2 linked regions of the Methylovirgula sp. 4M-Z18 genome follow. The protein of the gene in region 1 interacts with the protein of each later gene in a pairwise test. Links are inferred from orthologs where the notes say so. Each region holds a gene or a part of one and is shown in the gene's direction. Other genes may lie near its edges.

The links.
Region 2: the proteins of pheT (region 1) and secD interact in binary tests that used the Escherichia coli proteins (3 or more experiments, as listed by UniProt). The link is inferred for Methylovirgula sp. 4M-Z18 from one-to-one orthologs.

Annotation. Positions count from the first base shown.
Region 1 is NZ_CP149574.1:3,141,294-3,148,321, forward strand. Bases 1,313-4,391 are described here. They hold pheT (phenylalanine--tRNA ligase subunit beta), read left to right. Parts: upstream 1,313-1,678; coding sequence 1,679-4,105; downstream 4,106-4,391. Other genes in these bases: pheS (phenylalanine--tRNA ligase subunit alpha), read left to right, coding at 1,313-1,629; V9T28_RS14575 (hypothetical protein), read left to right, coding at 4,278-4,391. In the rest of the region: mgrA (L-glyceraldehyde 3-phosphate reductase), read left to right, coding at 1-432; more of pheS, read left to right, coding at 532-1,312; more of V9T28_RS14575, read left to right, coding at 4,392-4,565; V9T28_RS14580 (DUF1192 domain-containing protein), read right to left, coding at 4,581-4,790; V9T28_RS14585 (NAD(P)H-quinone oxidoreductase), read left to right, coding at 4,872-5,861; V9T28_RS14590 (DUF1013 domain-containing protein), read left to right, coding at 6,502-7,028.
Region 2 is NZ_CP149574.1:2,732,133-2,738,922, reverse strand. The notes cover bases 2,475-5,315. They hold secD (protein translocase subunit SecD), read left to right. Parts: upstream 2,475-3,023; coding sequence 3,024-4,607; downstream 4,608-5,315. Other genes in these bases: secF (protein translocase subunit SecF), read left to right, coding at 4,627-5,315; yajC (preprotein translocase subunit YajC), read left to right, coding at 2,678-2,971; V9T28_RS12695 (SanA/YdcF family protein), read left to right, coding at 2,475-2,574. Outside these bases: V9T28_RS12705 (aminotransferase class V-fold PLP-dependent enzyme), read right to left, coding at 1-709; V9T28_RS12700 (ATP-binding protein), read right to left, coding at 848-1,714; more of V9T28_RS12695, read left to right, coding at 1,909-2,474; more of secF, read left to right, coding at 5,316-5,562; V9T28_RS12675 (Mth938-like domain-containing protein), read left to right, coding at 5,577-5,960; V9T28_RS12670 (phytoene/squalene synthase family protein), read left to right, coding at 5,971-6,790. UniProt on the Escherichia coli protein: Part of the Sec protein translocase complex. Interacts with the SecYEG preprotein conducting channel. SecDF uses the proton motive force (PMF) to complete protein translocation after the ATP-dependent function of SecA.

The DNA of each region.
Region 1 (7,028 bases):
GAGGCCGATCTGCTTCCGGCGACGGACGAGGTCGGGGCCGGCGTCATTGCCTTCACCGCCCTGGCGCAAGGGCTGTTGAGCGACAAATATCTCAACGGCGTGCCGGCCGGCGCGCGGATCAACCAGCCGGGCGGCGGCTCATTCAAGCCCGAATTCCTGGCCGAGGAGAACCTTGCCCGGGTGCGCGGCCTCAACAAAATCGCGCAAAGACGCGGGCAGAGCCTGGCGCAGATGGCCCTCGCCTGGGTGCTGCGCGACCCGCGCGTCTCCTCGACCCTGATCGGCGCCAGCTCGCCCGAGCAGGTGGTCGAGAACGTGAAAGCGCTCGACAATCTGAGCTTCAGCAAAGAAGAACTGGCCGAAATCGACACATTTGCGGTCGAAGGCGGCGTCAATCTGTGGGAAAAACCGGCCCGCGACGAAGCCGTATGAACGGAGCGGGCTGGAAGCCCGCGCTCCATTCATCACCCAAATCCTCGACATTCCCCCGCGCCCGTGGCAATAACCGCCGCGAATTGGTGAGATTTCTAAATGTCGGACCTGTTGAAACTCGAAACTGAAACCCTGGACGCCATCGCTCGTGCCGGCGACGAGGCGGCGCTGGAGGCGGTGCGCGTGGCCGCCTTGGGCAAAAAGGGCACGATTTCCGCGCTGCTGGCAACGCTCGGCAAAATGTCGCCCGACGAGCGGCGCACCCAGGGCGCGGCCATCAATGTCCTGAAGGACAAGGTGGGCGAGGCGCTGAGCGCCCGCAAGGCAGTGCTGAAGGAAGCGGCGCTCAACGCCCGCCTCGCTTCCGAGACGCTCGACGTCACCCTGCCCGTGCGCGAAAACGGCACCGAGACCGGCCGCCTGCACCCGATCAGCCAGGTCGTAGATGAGCTCACCGCCATTTTCGCCGACATGGGCTTTTCGATCGCCGAAGGGCCGGATATCGAATCCGACGATTACAATTTCACCAAGCTGAACTTCCCGCCCGGCCACCCGGCGCGGGAGATGCACGACACGTTCTTCTTCGCCCCCGATGCGGCGGGCGAGCGCAAGCTCTTGCGCACCCATACGAGCCCCGTGCAGGTGCGCACCATGCTGGCGCATCAGCGCAACAAGGAGGAAGGCCCGATCCGCGTGATCTGCCCGGGCCGCACCTATCGCTGCGATTCCGACCAGACCCACACGCCGATGTTCCATCAGGTCGAAGGGCTGATCGTCGACCGCTCGGCCCATCTTGGCCATCTGAAATGGATTCTCGAGGAATTCTGCAAAGCCTTCTTCGAGATCGACAATGTGAAGATGCGCTTCCGCCCGAGCTTCTTCCCCTTCACCGAACCGTCGATGGAAGTCGACATTCAGTGCTCGCGCAAGGGCGGGGAAATCCGCTTCGGCGAAGGCACCGATTGGCTCGAAATCCTCGGCTGCGGCATGGTGCATCCCAATGTGCTGCGCAACTGCGGCTTCGACCCGGACGAGTACCAGGGCTTTGCCTGGGGCATGGGCATCGATCGCATCGCCATGCTGAAATACGGCATCTCGGATTTGCGCGCGATGTTCGAAGGCGACGTGCGCTGGCTGTCGCACTACGGCTTCAAGCCGCTCGACGTGCCGACGCTGGCGGGCGGCTTGTCGTCTTAAACCATTTCAATTCCGCCTGTCTTCCGGCAGGCCGCTGGACTGTTACATTATGAAACTCACCCTCTCCTGGCTCAAAGATCACCTTGAGACCAAAGCCTCACTCGACGAGATCGTCGAAACCCTGACGCGCATCGGCCTCGAGGTCGAACATGTCGATGATCCGGCGGCGAAGCTGAAAGATTTCATCATCGGCTACGTCACCGAGGCGAAGCAGCATCCGAATGCCGATCGCCTGCGCGTGTGCATGGTCGATATCGGCGCGGGCACACCGGTGCAGGTCGTGTGCGGTGCGCCGAATGCACGCACCGGCATGAAAGGCGTATTCTCGCCGGCCGGCACTTACATCCCCGGCAAGGGCATCACACTCGGCAAGGGGGTCATTCGCGGCGTCGAGTCGAACGGCATGCTGTGTTCGGAGGCCGAGCTCGAATTGTCGGACGATCATGACGGCATCATCGACCTGCCCGCCGACGCGCCGGTCGGCGTGCGCTATGTCGATTGGGCGGACCTGAGCGATCCCGTCATCGAAATCAACCTCACGCCCAACCGGCCCGATGCCACAGGCGTTTTCGGCATCGCGCGCGATCTCGCCGCCGCCGGCCTCGGCACGCTGAAAAGCCATGCGATCACACCGACAAACGGCACGTTCCCCTGCCCCGTTGACGTGACACTGGACTTTGCCGCCGCAGACGCGCATCTCGCGCCCGCCTTCGCGCTGCGTTTCGTGCGCGGCGTGAAAAACGGCCCCTCGCCGCAATGGATGCAGAAGCGCCTGCGCGCCATCGGCTTGCGCCCGATCAGCGCGCTGGTCGATATCACCAATTACGTCACCTTTGATCATGGCCGCCCCTTGCACGTGTTCGATGCCGGCAAGGTCGCCGGCAATCTCACCGTGCGCCGAGCCAAACAAGGCGAAGAGGTGCTGGCGCTCGACGGCAAGACCTACGCGTTCGACGAGAGCAATGTCGTCATCGCCGACGCCAACGGCATCGAGTCGATCGGTGGCATCATGGGCGGCGAGCATTCGGGCTGCGATGATTCAACCACCGACGTGCTGATCGAAAGCGCGTTGTGGGATGCGGCCAACATCGCCGCGACCGGCCGCAAGCTTGGCATCAACACCGATGCACGCTACCGCTTCGAGCGCGGCGTCGATCCCGCCTTCTGCGTGCCGGGCGCAGAACTCGCGACCCATCTCGTCATGGAACTGTGCGGCGGCGAGCCGTCTGAGCTCATCGTCCGCGGCACGGTGCCGGCGCCCAAAACGATCATCGACTTCCCGTTGAGCGAGGTCGAGCGCCTCACCGGCCTGAAGCTCGAACGCACGGAAATGCTTGCTATCCTGCAACATCTCGGCTTCGCCGTGGCGGAACAGGCAAACGCGGAACGCGTGACGGTCACGGCGCCGACCTGGCGGCCGGATGTGGAAGGCAAGGCCGATCTTGTCGAGGAGATCGTGCGCATCGCCGGTCTCGACCGCGTCGCCGCGACGCCCTTGCCGCGTGTCGAAGCGAGCGTGCCGAAGCCTGTCCTGACCTTGCTGCAAAAGCGCACGCGCGGCGCGAAACGCGCGTTGGCCGCGCGCGGGCTCGTGGAGGCCGTGACCTGGTCCTTCATCGCCAAGGATCGCGCCATCGCCTTCGGCGGCGGCCAGCCGGCCTTGGCATTGGCCAATCCGATTGCGTCCGACCTGTCCGACATGCGCCCCTCGCTGCTGCCGGGCCTGATCGCCACGGCGCAACGCAACGCCGACCGCGGCTATGGCGATGTCGCACTGTTCGAAGTCGGCCAGGTGTTCAAGGGCGACGGCGAGAACGATCAACGCATGAACGCCGCCGCGATCCGCCGCGGCACGGCGAAGCCCGCCGGCGCGGGCAAACATTGGTCCGGCGCAACGGCCAACGTCGATACGTTCGATGCGAAGGCCGATGCGCTGGCGATGCTCGCTTCGCTCGGCGTGCCGCTCGGCGGCTTGCAGGTCGTGCCCGGTGGTCCAAGCTGGTTCCATCCCGGCCGCTCCGGCACGTTGCAATTCGGCCCGCAGAACGTGATCGGCACGTTCGGCGAGTTCCACCCCAAAGTGCTGGAACTGCTTGGGGCAGAAGGACCTTTGTGCGGCTTCGAACTGACCCTCGACGCCATTCCCGCGCCCAAGGCCAAGCCGACCAAGGCCAAGAGCAAATTGGATCTGCCGGACCTGATGCCGCTCGAGCGCGATTTCGCTTTCGTGGTTGATCGCGCCGTCAAAGCCGCCGACATTTTGCGCGCAGTGCAAGCGGCCGAGCGCAATCTGATCGTCGACGCCTCGGTGTTCGACATTTATGAAGGCGCTGGCGTGCCGGAGGGCAAGAAGTCCGTCGCCGTCTCCGTCACGCTGCAGCCGCGCGACAAGACGCTGACCGACACGGAAATCGAAGCGGTGAGCGCCAAGATCGTCGCCGATGTGGCGAAAAAGACCGGCGCGGTGCTGCGATAACAGTGCTGAACGGATCCCCGCACTGCAACAATGCGGCGGTCCGAAGCGCTTTGATTTTTCGTATGTGCGAAAATGAACAAATCTTTAGCCAGAAGAACGGTTTCGCCCTTGTCTTGCCGCGCGCGCGTTGCATGATGTTGCGGATTCGAAGTGTGTTCGGAGCGTACGGTCCTTGCGAATTCTCATTGCTTTGTCCCTGATCGCCCTGTCGGCGGCGGCTGTCGCGTCGCCGCGTTCGATCTCCGATTGCGAGCAGATCCAAGGGTCGGATGCCTATAATCGCTGCCTCGCCAGCTTCGGGCCGAAGCCGCATCAGCAGCGCTATAGCGCGATGCCGCAGGCCTATGAGTATGAGGACAACCATCCCGGCGGCGCCCATGCCATGCGCGTGCACAGCCAGATCGTAAGCCGCCGCGAGCCCCATGGCCGCATGCGCATGGAATTCATCGTCAAGCATTGAGGCGCAGCGGCGCGCCTAGCTCTTGAAGAACGACGCCGCCGCGTGCTTCGAGGCCTCCTTGGCGGTTTTCGCCGCCTCGAGGCGGGCGATCTCTTCGCGCAACAGCGCGATGCGTTCTTCCAATTCGTCGACCGAAAGCGTGTCCAGCGGCTGGCCGATCTCGTGGCTCGCCGGTTTCTTGCGCGGCGCGGGATCGAACGGATTGTCGTCATCGAAGCGGGACATGAACCTCTCCCCACGGATAGGCGGATCGCGCGCATTGTCCTATATGATGGCGGGCCAAAGCAACCCGCCGGAACCGAGCCCATGACCTTGCCCCCGACCATGACCGCCATTGCCATCAGCCAGCCCGGCGCGCCGGACGTGCTCAAGCCCGAGACGCGCCCCGTGCCGGCGCCGGGGCCGGGCGAGATCCTGGTCAAGGTGGCCTATGCCGGCGTCAACCGGCCGGACGTGCTGCAGCGCCTGGGCGTCTATGCCCCGCCGCCCGGCGCCTCGGACCTGCCGGGGCTCGAGATCTCCGGCACGGTCGCGGCGCTGGGCGAAGGCGTCACGCGCTGGAGCGTCGGCGATACGGTCTGTGCGCTGGTCGCCGGCGGCGGCTATGCCGAATATTGCCTGGTGCACGAAAGCCACGCGCTGCCCGTGCCCGCCGGTCTCGACCTTGAGCAGGCGGGCGCGACGCCCGAGACGTTCTTCACCGTCTGGGTCAATGTCTTCATGCGTGCGGGGCTCAGGCCCGGCGAGAGCTTTCTGGTGCATGGCGGCACGTCCGGCATCGGCGTCACCGCCATCCAGCTCGCCAAGGCCTTCGGCGCACGCGTCTTCGCGACCGCAGGCACGGACGAGAAATGCGCCGCCTGCCGGCGGTTCGGCGCCGACGTGGCGCTGAACTACCGCGAGGATTGGGTCGCCGCCGTGAAGGCCGAGGCCCCTTTGGGCATCAACGTCATCCTCGACATGGTCGGCGGCGATTATGTCGCCAAGAATTACACGATCGCCGCCGAGCTTGGCCGCATCGCGCAAATCGCCCATCTCAACGGCCACAAGGTCACGATCGACCTGCGCCCGATGATGCAGAAGCGCCTCACCCACACCGGCTCGACCCTGCGCCCGCGCACCATTGCCGAAAAGGCCGAAATCGCCAGCCAGTTGCAGGCGCATGTCTGGCCGCTGCTGGCCACCGGCCGCTGCCGCCCGCCGATCGACTCGACCTTCCCGCTGCATGAGGCTGCCAAGGCGCATGAACGGATGGAATCGGGGGCGCATATCGGCAAGATTGTGCTTAAAGTTTAGGCAGGAGTGACGGAGATGGGCGTACAACATATTGATTTATATATCGTATTCGCCCTATTAGTTTGTTTTCAAAAAAATTTGAGACGCCCTCCCTGGCTCGGCATGGGTGTCCGGGGAAATTTTATAGAACGATGACGCGCACCCCTTCTCCCATCGGGAGAAGGTGGCCGACGAAGTCGGTCGGATGAGGGGACAACCTCGCGAGATTGGCCACCGCAAGACTCCAGCCAATGACGATTCCGTGTCCCCTCATCCGTCGCTTCGCGCCACCTTCTCCCTCTGGGAGAAGGGCCGCGCGGCACCGTCCTACCTCAACTTCCCCGCACGGCCCTGTTCACTCCGGGAACATGCCGGTGCACAGGCGCGCCACAATGTTCCCTATATGTTCTTATCAAATCCCGAGCAAGTTGTCCAGATGCCGCTGAGGCGGCGCACCCGCCAAAATCGTAGCCGCTCCCCGCCCCTCCCCCGCAATCAACATTTGCCTTCCTGCACCAATCCCCCTATAAAGCCCCCCATTCCCGTCATAAAATGGATTTGTTTGAGGTTCGCCTCGGCCGGGCCGGAGCCCGATGAAACACGTCCACGACGCAACCGTTTTGTCGCGCCGGCCAGCCTGAGCGCGTGAAGGAGTAAAGCAATGAGCAACGCGCCCCTGATGCCCAAGGCGACCGCTGTCTGGCTCGTGGAAAACACCTCGCTGACCTTCGACCAGATCGCCGAATTCTGCAAACTGCACCCGCTCGAGGTCAAAGGCATCGCCGACGGCGAAGTGGCGAGCGGCATCAAGGGCCACGACCCGATCACCTCGGGCCAGCTCACCCGCGAAGAGATCGCCAAGGCGGAAGGCAATTCGTCCTACCAGCTCCACCTCGCCAAATCCAAGGTCGTGCTGCCCGAGATGAAGCGCCACCGCGGCCCGCGCTACACGCCGCTGTCGCGCCGCCAGGACCGGCCGAACGCGGTGCTGTGGCTGCTGCGCAACCACCCCGAGCTCAAGGACGCGCAGATCATGCGCCTCGTTGGCACCACCAAGACGACGCTGCAGGCGGTGCGCGAGCGCACCCATTGGAACTCGGCCAACCTGCAGCCGATGGACCCGGTGACGCTCGGCATCTGCTCGCAGATCGACCTCGACTTCGAAGTGAACCGCGCCTCCAAGGACCG
Region 2 (6,790 bases), 410 kb from region 1 along the record:
GTGCGGCGTCGAGGATGATATCGACGCCCTTGGCGCGGGCCATCGCTGCGATGTCCCGCACCGGCATGACCAGCCCGGTGCGATGCGACACATGGGTGACGAGCAGGAGCTTGGCGTTGGGTGTTTCTTCCAGCACCTTGCGATAGGTCTCCAGCACCGCCTCGCGCGTGGCCGGCTCGGGGATGGCGAAGGTCTTAACAGTGACGCCGCGGCGGGTCGCGAGCGCGTCCATGGCATATTGCATGGAATCGTAGTCGAGGTCGGCATAGAGCACGGCGTCACCGGGCTTGAGCTTGTTGTAGCCGGCGATCAGCGTCTGCAGTGCTTCGGTGGCGCCGCGGGTGAGGGCGATGTCCTCGTGCGCGACACCGAGGGCGGTGGCGACACGGGCGCGAGCGGCGTCGAAATCATCATCGAAGGACTTGCGGGCATAGACTGTGTTCTGCCGATTCACGCGCTGGATGTTCTCGACATAGGTCTCCAGCACCGGGCGGGCCATGATGCCCCAATAGCCGTTTTCGAGATTTGCGATGGAGCGGTCGACGTCATAGAGGTCGCGCACCGCAGACCAGAAACCGGCATCGGTGGCGAGCTTGCCCTGGTCCGGCGCGGGCAGGGCGACGCTCTCGACCGCCTCCGCCGACCGTGCGGCCATTGCCATTGCGGTAGTCAGCAGCCCACTGATGAGGAAGTTGCGACGCTGAATCATGATAGTCCCCCCGGAAATGATGCGAGCAAAAGCTCACCGGCGTGGCTAACGTCGCGGTGTGACGGGAAAATGAAGGGAGAGGAAGTTGAAGGGTTGTCTCGCTCTCACATCGCACTATCGTGGCACGGTCTCCACAACCTAGCTGCGCAACGTCTTGCCCTGCCGCCCGGCGAGGTCCTGGATGAATTGCCAGGCGGTGCGGCCGGAGCGGCTGCCGCGCGTGGTCGACCATTCGAGCGCTTCGGCATCGATCTGCGCTTGCTCGCCGGTCAATCCGAAATGGTCGGCATAGCCATGCACCATGGCGAGATATTCGTCCTGGCTGCATTTGTGAAAGCCGAGCCACAGGCCGAAACGGTCCGACAGCGAGACTTTTTCCTCCACCGCTTCGCCGGGATTGATGGCGGTCGAGCGCTCGTTCTCCATCATGTCGCGCGGCAGCAGGTGGCGGCGGTTGGACGTGGCATAGAACAGGACATTATCCGGCCGCCCCTCGATGCCGCCTTCGAGCACGGCTTTGAGCGACTTATAGGAGGTGTCGTCCGAGTCGAACGAGAGATCGTCGCAAAAAACGATGAAAGCGTAGGGCGCCGGGCGCAAAAGCCCCATCAACACGGGCAGGCTCTCGATATCCTCGCGGTGAATTTCGACGAGCTTGAGCCGCTGGGCCCCGTCGACATGGGCGTTGATCTCGGCATGCACCGCCTTGACGAGCGAGGATTTGCCCATGCCGCGCGCGCCCCACAGCAGGGCATTGTTCGCCGGCAAGCCGCGGGCGAAACGGGCGGTATTATCCGCAAGCTGGTCGCGCACCCGATCGATGCCGCGCAAAAGCCCCATCTCGACCCGGTTGACCTTGGCGACCGGCTGCAGCGCGGACGGATTGGCGTGCCAGACGAAGGCGTCGGCGCTTTCGAAATCCGGTTGAAGGTTGTGAGCGGGCGCGAGGCGCTCGAGGGCGTCGGCGATACGGACGAGGACGGCGGTTCGATCGATGTCAGTCATGGTCGCAAGAGTCGAGAAAGGAAGGTCTTTTCCATAGCGAACCGCCGCCGCAGCGTCCATGCGGCCAGAGGGCAGAGCAGCAATCACCTTTTGCTGGGGCCGTCGCGACCACGGACTGGCCAAATTCCGACCTCATTGCGCCATGATTTCCAGGGAAAGCTCTGCGCCGCTGAATGTTGATGTGAGGGGTGCCCGTGCTGCGCAAATTATTGGTTTTCGGCTTAGCCGCCGTCCTGGTCTGCCTCGGCCTTATCGTTGGCGCCTGGGCCTATATTGCCGGTACGACCGACAGCCGCATTACCGCGTCGGTGGATGCGGTCGAACCGGCCGAGGCCGGCCTTGTGTTGGGGACCGCACGCCTCATTCACGGCCGCTTCCTCAATCCGTTTTTCTCCAGCCGCATCGCAGCGGCCACGGATCTCTATGCCAGCGGCAAGGTCAAATATCTGATCGTCAGCGGGAATCGGGAGGACAGCGGCCCTTACGCCGGCATCTATGACGAGGCCGCCGATATGAAGGACGCGCTCGTCATGGCCGGCGTGCCGGCCGAGAAGATCTACCGTGACGACGCCGGTTTTCGTACCTTGGATTCGGTTTTGCGGGCCAAATCGGTTTTCGGGCAGGATAAGGTCGTGGTCGTTTCGCAGCGCTTCCATCTCGAGCGCGCCTTGTTTCTCGCCGAGGCGCATGGTCTGAATTTTCAAGGCTTTGCCGCCAAGGATCCGACGCAGATGCCGCTGCAACACGTGACGCTGCGCGAGGCTTTCGCGCGCCCGTGGGCGGTTCTCGACGTGCTGATCGGCCGCGCGCCGCGGATCGCGGGCAAGGCGGTCGCGCTCGGGATCGACCCTGCGCGGTGAGGGGCGCGCATCCATCCGCCATATTTCGTTGCTTTCGCCTTCGCGCTCGCTATAGTCCGCGCGATTTTCGCGGCCTTTCGGCCGAGTTCGAGGAGTTTGGTTGATGGACGGGGGAATTGGTTTTCTGGTGCCGATGGCCGCGATGCTGGTCATCATGTATTTCCTGATCTTGCGGCCGCAGCAGAAGCGCGCCAAGGAGCAGCAGGAAATGCTGAAGGCCATCCGTCGCGGCGATACGGTCGTTTCCACTGGCGGCCTGATCGGCAAAGTAACGAAAGCGACCGACGACAATGAAATCGAGGTCGAGATCGCGCCGAACGTGCGGGTGCGGCTGGTGCGGCAGCAGGTGGCCGAGGTTCGCGCCAAGGGCGAGCCGGTGAAAGACAAGGACCAATAGTTTTCGCGCGCCGCGCCTTCACACAAATTTATTCGAGTAGAAACCGACAATCATGCAGCGTTACGCTCCCTGGAAAATCATTTCGATCTTCGCACTGATCCTGGCCGCCTTTTTGCTGATCATTCCCAGCCTGGTGGGCAAGGACAGCGTCACCAGGCTGCAGAGCCATCTGCCCTCATGGGTGCCGGCGCGGCAGATCGTGCTGGGGCTCGATTTGCAGGGCGGCGCGCATCTGCTGTTGGAGATCGACCGGACCGACGTGCTTAAAAGCATGGTGCTCAATCTGCGAGACCAGGTCCGCGGCGTCTTGACCGAGGAGAAGGTGCGGCCCCCGGCCGTTACCCAGATTACACGCGGTTGGCAGGCGCGTGTTCCTGACCCCGATCAGCGGGCGCGCGTTTTGTCGAAATTGAATGCGTTGGCCGCTCCGACGGGGGGCCTTGCGGCGGGCGGGGGCAGCCCGACCTATGACGTCAAGGATGTCGGCGATGGTTCGATTCAGGTCACCGTAACCGATGCGGGGGTGAATGATCGCGTGCGTCATGCCATCGCGCCGTCGATCGAAGTCCTGAAACGCCGTGTCGATGCGCTCGGCACGACGGAGCCGAACGTGCAGCAGCAGGGTGACGACCGCATTCTGGTCGAAGTGCCCGGCCTGCAGGACACGACGCAGCTCAAGGAATTGCTGCAAGGCACGGCGAAAATGGTGTTCCGCCTCGTCGCGCAACCGGGCGCGGATCCGAGCGAATATGACGTTCTGCCCTCGACGGAAGGCGGCACCGTCAATGTCGAGAAAAGCGTGATGGTGGACGGCGAAGATCTGATCGATGCGCAACCGAGCATCGGCCAGGACGGCAATCCGGTCATCAATTTCAAGTTCAACATTCGCGGCGGCCAGAAATTCGCTGCCGTGACGGCGGACAATGTCGGCCGGCAATTCGCCGTCGTGCTTGATAATAAAGTGATCACCTATCCGGTGATCCGCACGCCCATTCTCGGCGGTTCCGGCGAAATCTCCGGTCACTTCACCTCCGAATCCGCCAACAATCTCGCGATTCAGCTCCGCGCCGGTGCGCTTCCGGCCAAATTGTCGATCGTCGAAGAGCGCACGGTCGGGCCGGGCCTCGGCGAAGATTCGATCAATGCGGGCAAGAAGGCCGCCTATGTCGGCGCCGCGCTGGTGGTGATCTATATGCTCATCACCTACGGCATTTTCGGCGTGTTCGCGAATATCGCGCTGGCGATCCATATCTCCTTCATCTTCGCATCCTTTGTTCTGCTCGGCTCCACGCTGACGCTGCCCGGCATCGCCGGCATCGTGATGACGATCGGCATGGCGGTCGACGCGAACGTGCTGATCTACGAGCGTATCCGCGAAGAAAATCATGCCGGCCGCTCGATCATCGCGTCCCTCGATGCCGGCTTCACCCGTGCCTTCGCGACCATCGTCGACTCCAACGCGACCATGATGGTGGTGGCGCTCATCTTGCTGTTCCTCGGCTCTGGCCCGGTCAAGGGCTTCGCCTGGTCGCTGATCTTCGGCATCATGACCTCCATCATCACCGCCGTGACCATGACGCGCATGATGATCGCGCTCTGGTATGCCTATGCGCGGCCGAAGAAGCTGCCGATCTGACGGGACAAGGATTTTACATATGAAACTTCTTCGTCTCGCTCCCGAGAATCTGAAATTCGGCTTCATGCGTTTCCGGCGCTTGAGCTATCCGATGTCGGCGCTGCTTTCGATCATCTCCGTCGTGCTGTTTTTGACGGTGGGCATGAATTACGGCATCGATTTTTCCGGCGGCACGCTTCTTGAGATGCGCGCCAAATCGGGCGACGCAGATATTGCCGCGATCCGCAATACTGTCGATCATCTTGGCCTTGGCACAATGGAAGTGCAGGGCTTCGGCACGCCGTCCGACGTCTCCATCAGATTCGGGACGCCGCCCGCGGGAATCAGCGCCGATCAGGCTGGTGCCAAAGTGAAGGAAGCCCTCGGCGCGCAGTATGATGTGCGCCGCGAGGAATCGGTCGGCCCGCGCGTCTCCGGAGAACTCGTGCAGCAGGGCACGCTTGGTGTCGTCGTGTCCATTCTCGCCGTGCTCGCCTATCTGTGGTTCCGCTTCGAATGGCAGTTCGCGGTTGGTGCGATCATCGCCACTATGCACGATCTGCTGCTCACTGTCGGATTCTTCTGCGTCACCAAGCTCGAATTCAACTCGACATCGATTGCGGCCATTCTCACCATCGTCGGCTATTCGCTGAACGAGACGGTCGTGGTGCTCGACCGCATTCGCGAAATGATGCGCAAATATAAGAAAATGCCGACCGACGACTTGATCGACACATCGGTCAACGCGGTGGTGCCGCGCACGATCATGACGGCGACGACAGTGTTCCTCGCGCTGCTCGCACTCGTGATCTTCGGTGGCGAGGTGATCCGTTCCTTCTCGCTGGCGATGATGTGGGGTATTTTCGTCGCGACCTATTCGTCGATCTTCATCTGCTCGCCGATGCTGATCTATCTCGGCCTGCGCAACGACGGCAGCGGCCCAGGCGAAGCGCCGAAACGGCCGGGACAAACTTAAGCTGGGAGGCTCTTATGCTTACTCCCAAATACGACGGTTTCGTTCCCGGCAAACATCCCATCGACGCCTATGGCGCGATGGGGTTTCGTTTCGCCAATATGTCGCATCAAGGGTCGATTCTGTGCCTGCCGTCCGGTATCTATCGCTGGGACGCTCAGACGGCCGCGGATATCAAGACCAGCACATTGGCGGCGGTGTTCGCTGAGACCGCGCCAATCGATCTTCTCTTGGTCGGCACGGGGCTCGAATTGGTGCCATTGCCCGAGGCCTTGCGCTGGCGTTTGCGCGACAAAGGCATTTCCGGCGATCCCATGCCTACCGGTGCGGCGGCTCGGACCTATAATATCCTCTTGAACGAAAATCGCCGTGTGGCCGCGGCTTTGATTGCCGTGCCTTAAAGAGGAACGGATGGGGAAACATGACGCTGACCACCTGAAAGCGGCCTATGCGGCTTGCGACGCCAGCTTGCGCGAGCAGGACCGCGACCGTTGGCTCTCCTGCCTGTTCGCGCCGGAAGATCTGCGCCCCTATCTGCACGCGCTCTACGCGTTCAATCTGGAAATCGCGCGCGTGCGCGAAGTGGTGAGCGACCCGTTCCCCGGTGAGGTGCGCCTGCAATGGTGGCGCGATGTGATCGAGGGCGCGGGGCGCGGCGACGTGCAGGCTTCGCCACTTGCCTATGCCTTCACCGATACGATGGCCACATGCCGCCTGCCGCAACAGCCTCTGCTCAACCTGATCGAGGCGCGGACCTTCGATCTTTATGACGACATCATGCCGACCTTGCATGATCTGGAAGGCTATTGCGGCGAAACCTCGTCGGCCCTCATTCAGCTTGCGACGCTGATCCTCGCGCGCGGCGCCGATCCGAAATGCGCCGATTGCGCCGGCCACGCGGGCGTCGCCTATGCGCTCACCGGTCTGCTGCGCGCCTTTCCGTGGCATTGCACGCGCGGTCAGATCTTCATGCCGGGCGATATCCTCGCGCGCCACGGCGTCACGCGCGATAGGCTGCTCGCCGGGCCGGCCGGCGCCGCCATTCGCGCGGTCTTTGCCGAGATGCGCGGGCAAGCGCGCCGGCATCTGGCGGAAACGCGGGCGCGGGTGAAATCCGTTGCGCCGCAGGTCGCGTCGGCCTTCTTTCCGATCGCGCTGGTCGAGCCCTTGCTTTTGCGCATGGAGCGCGCAGGCTATGATCCCTACAAGAGCGTGATCGACCTGCCGCAAT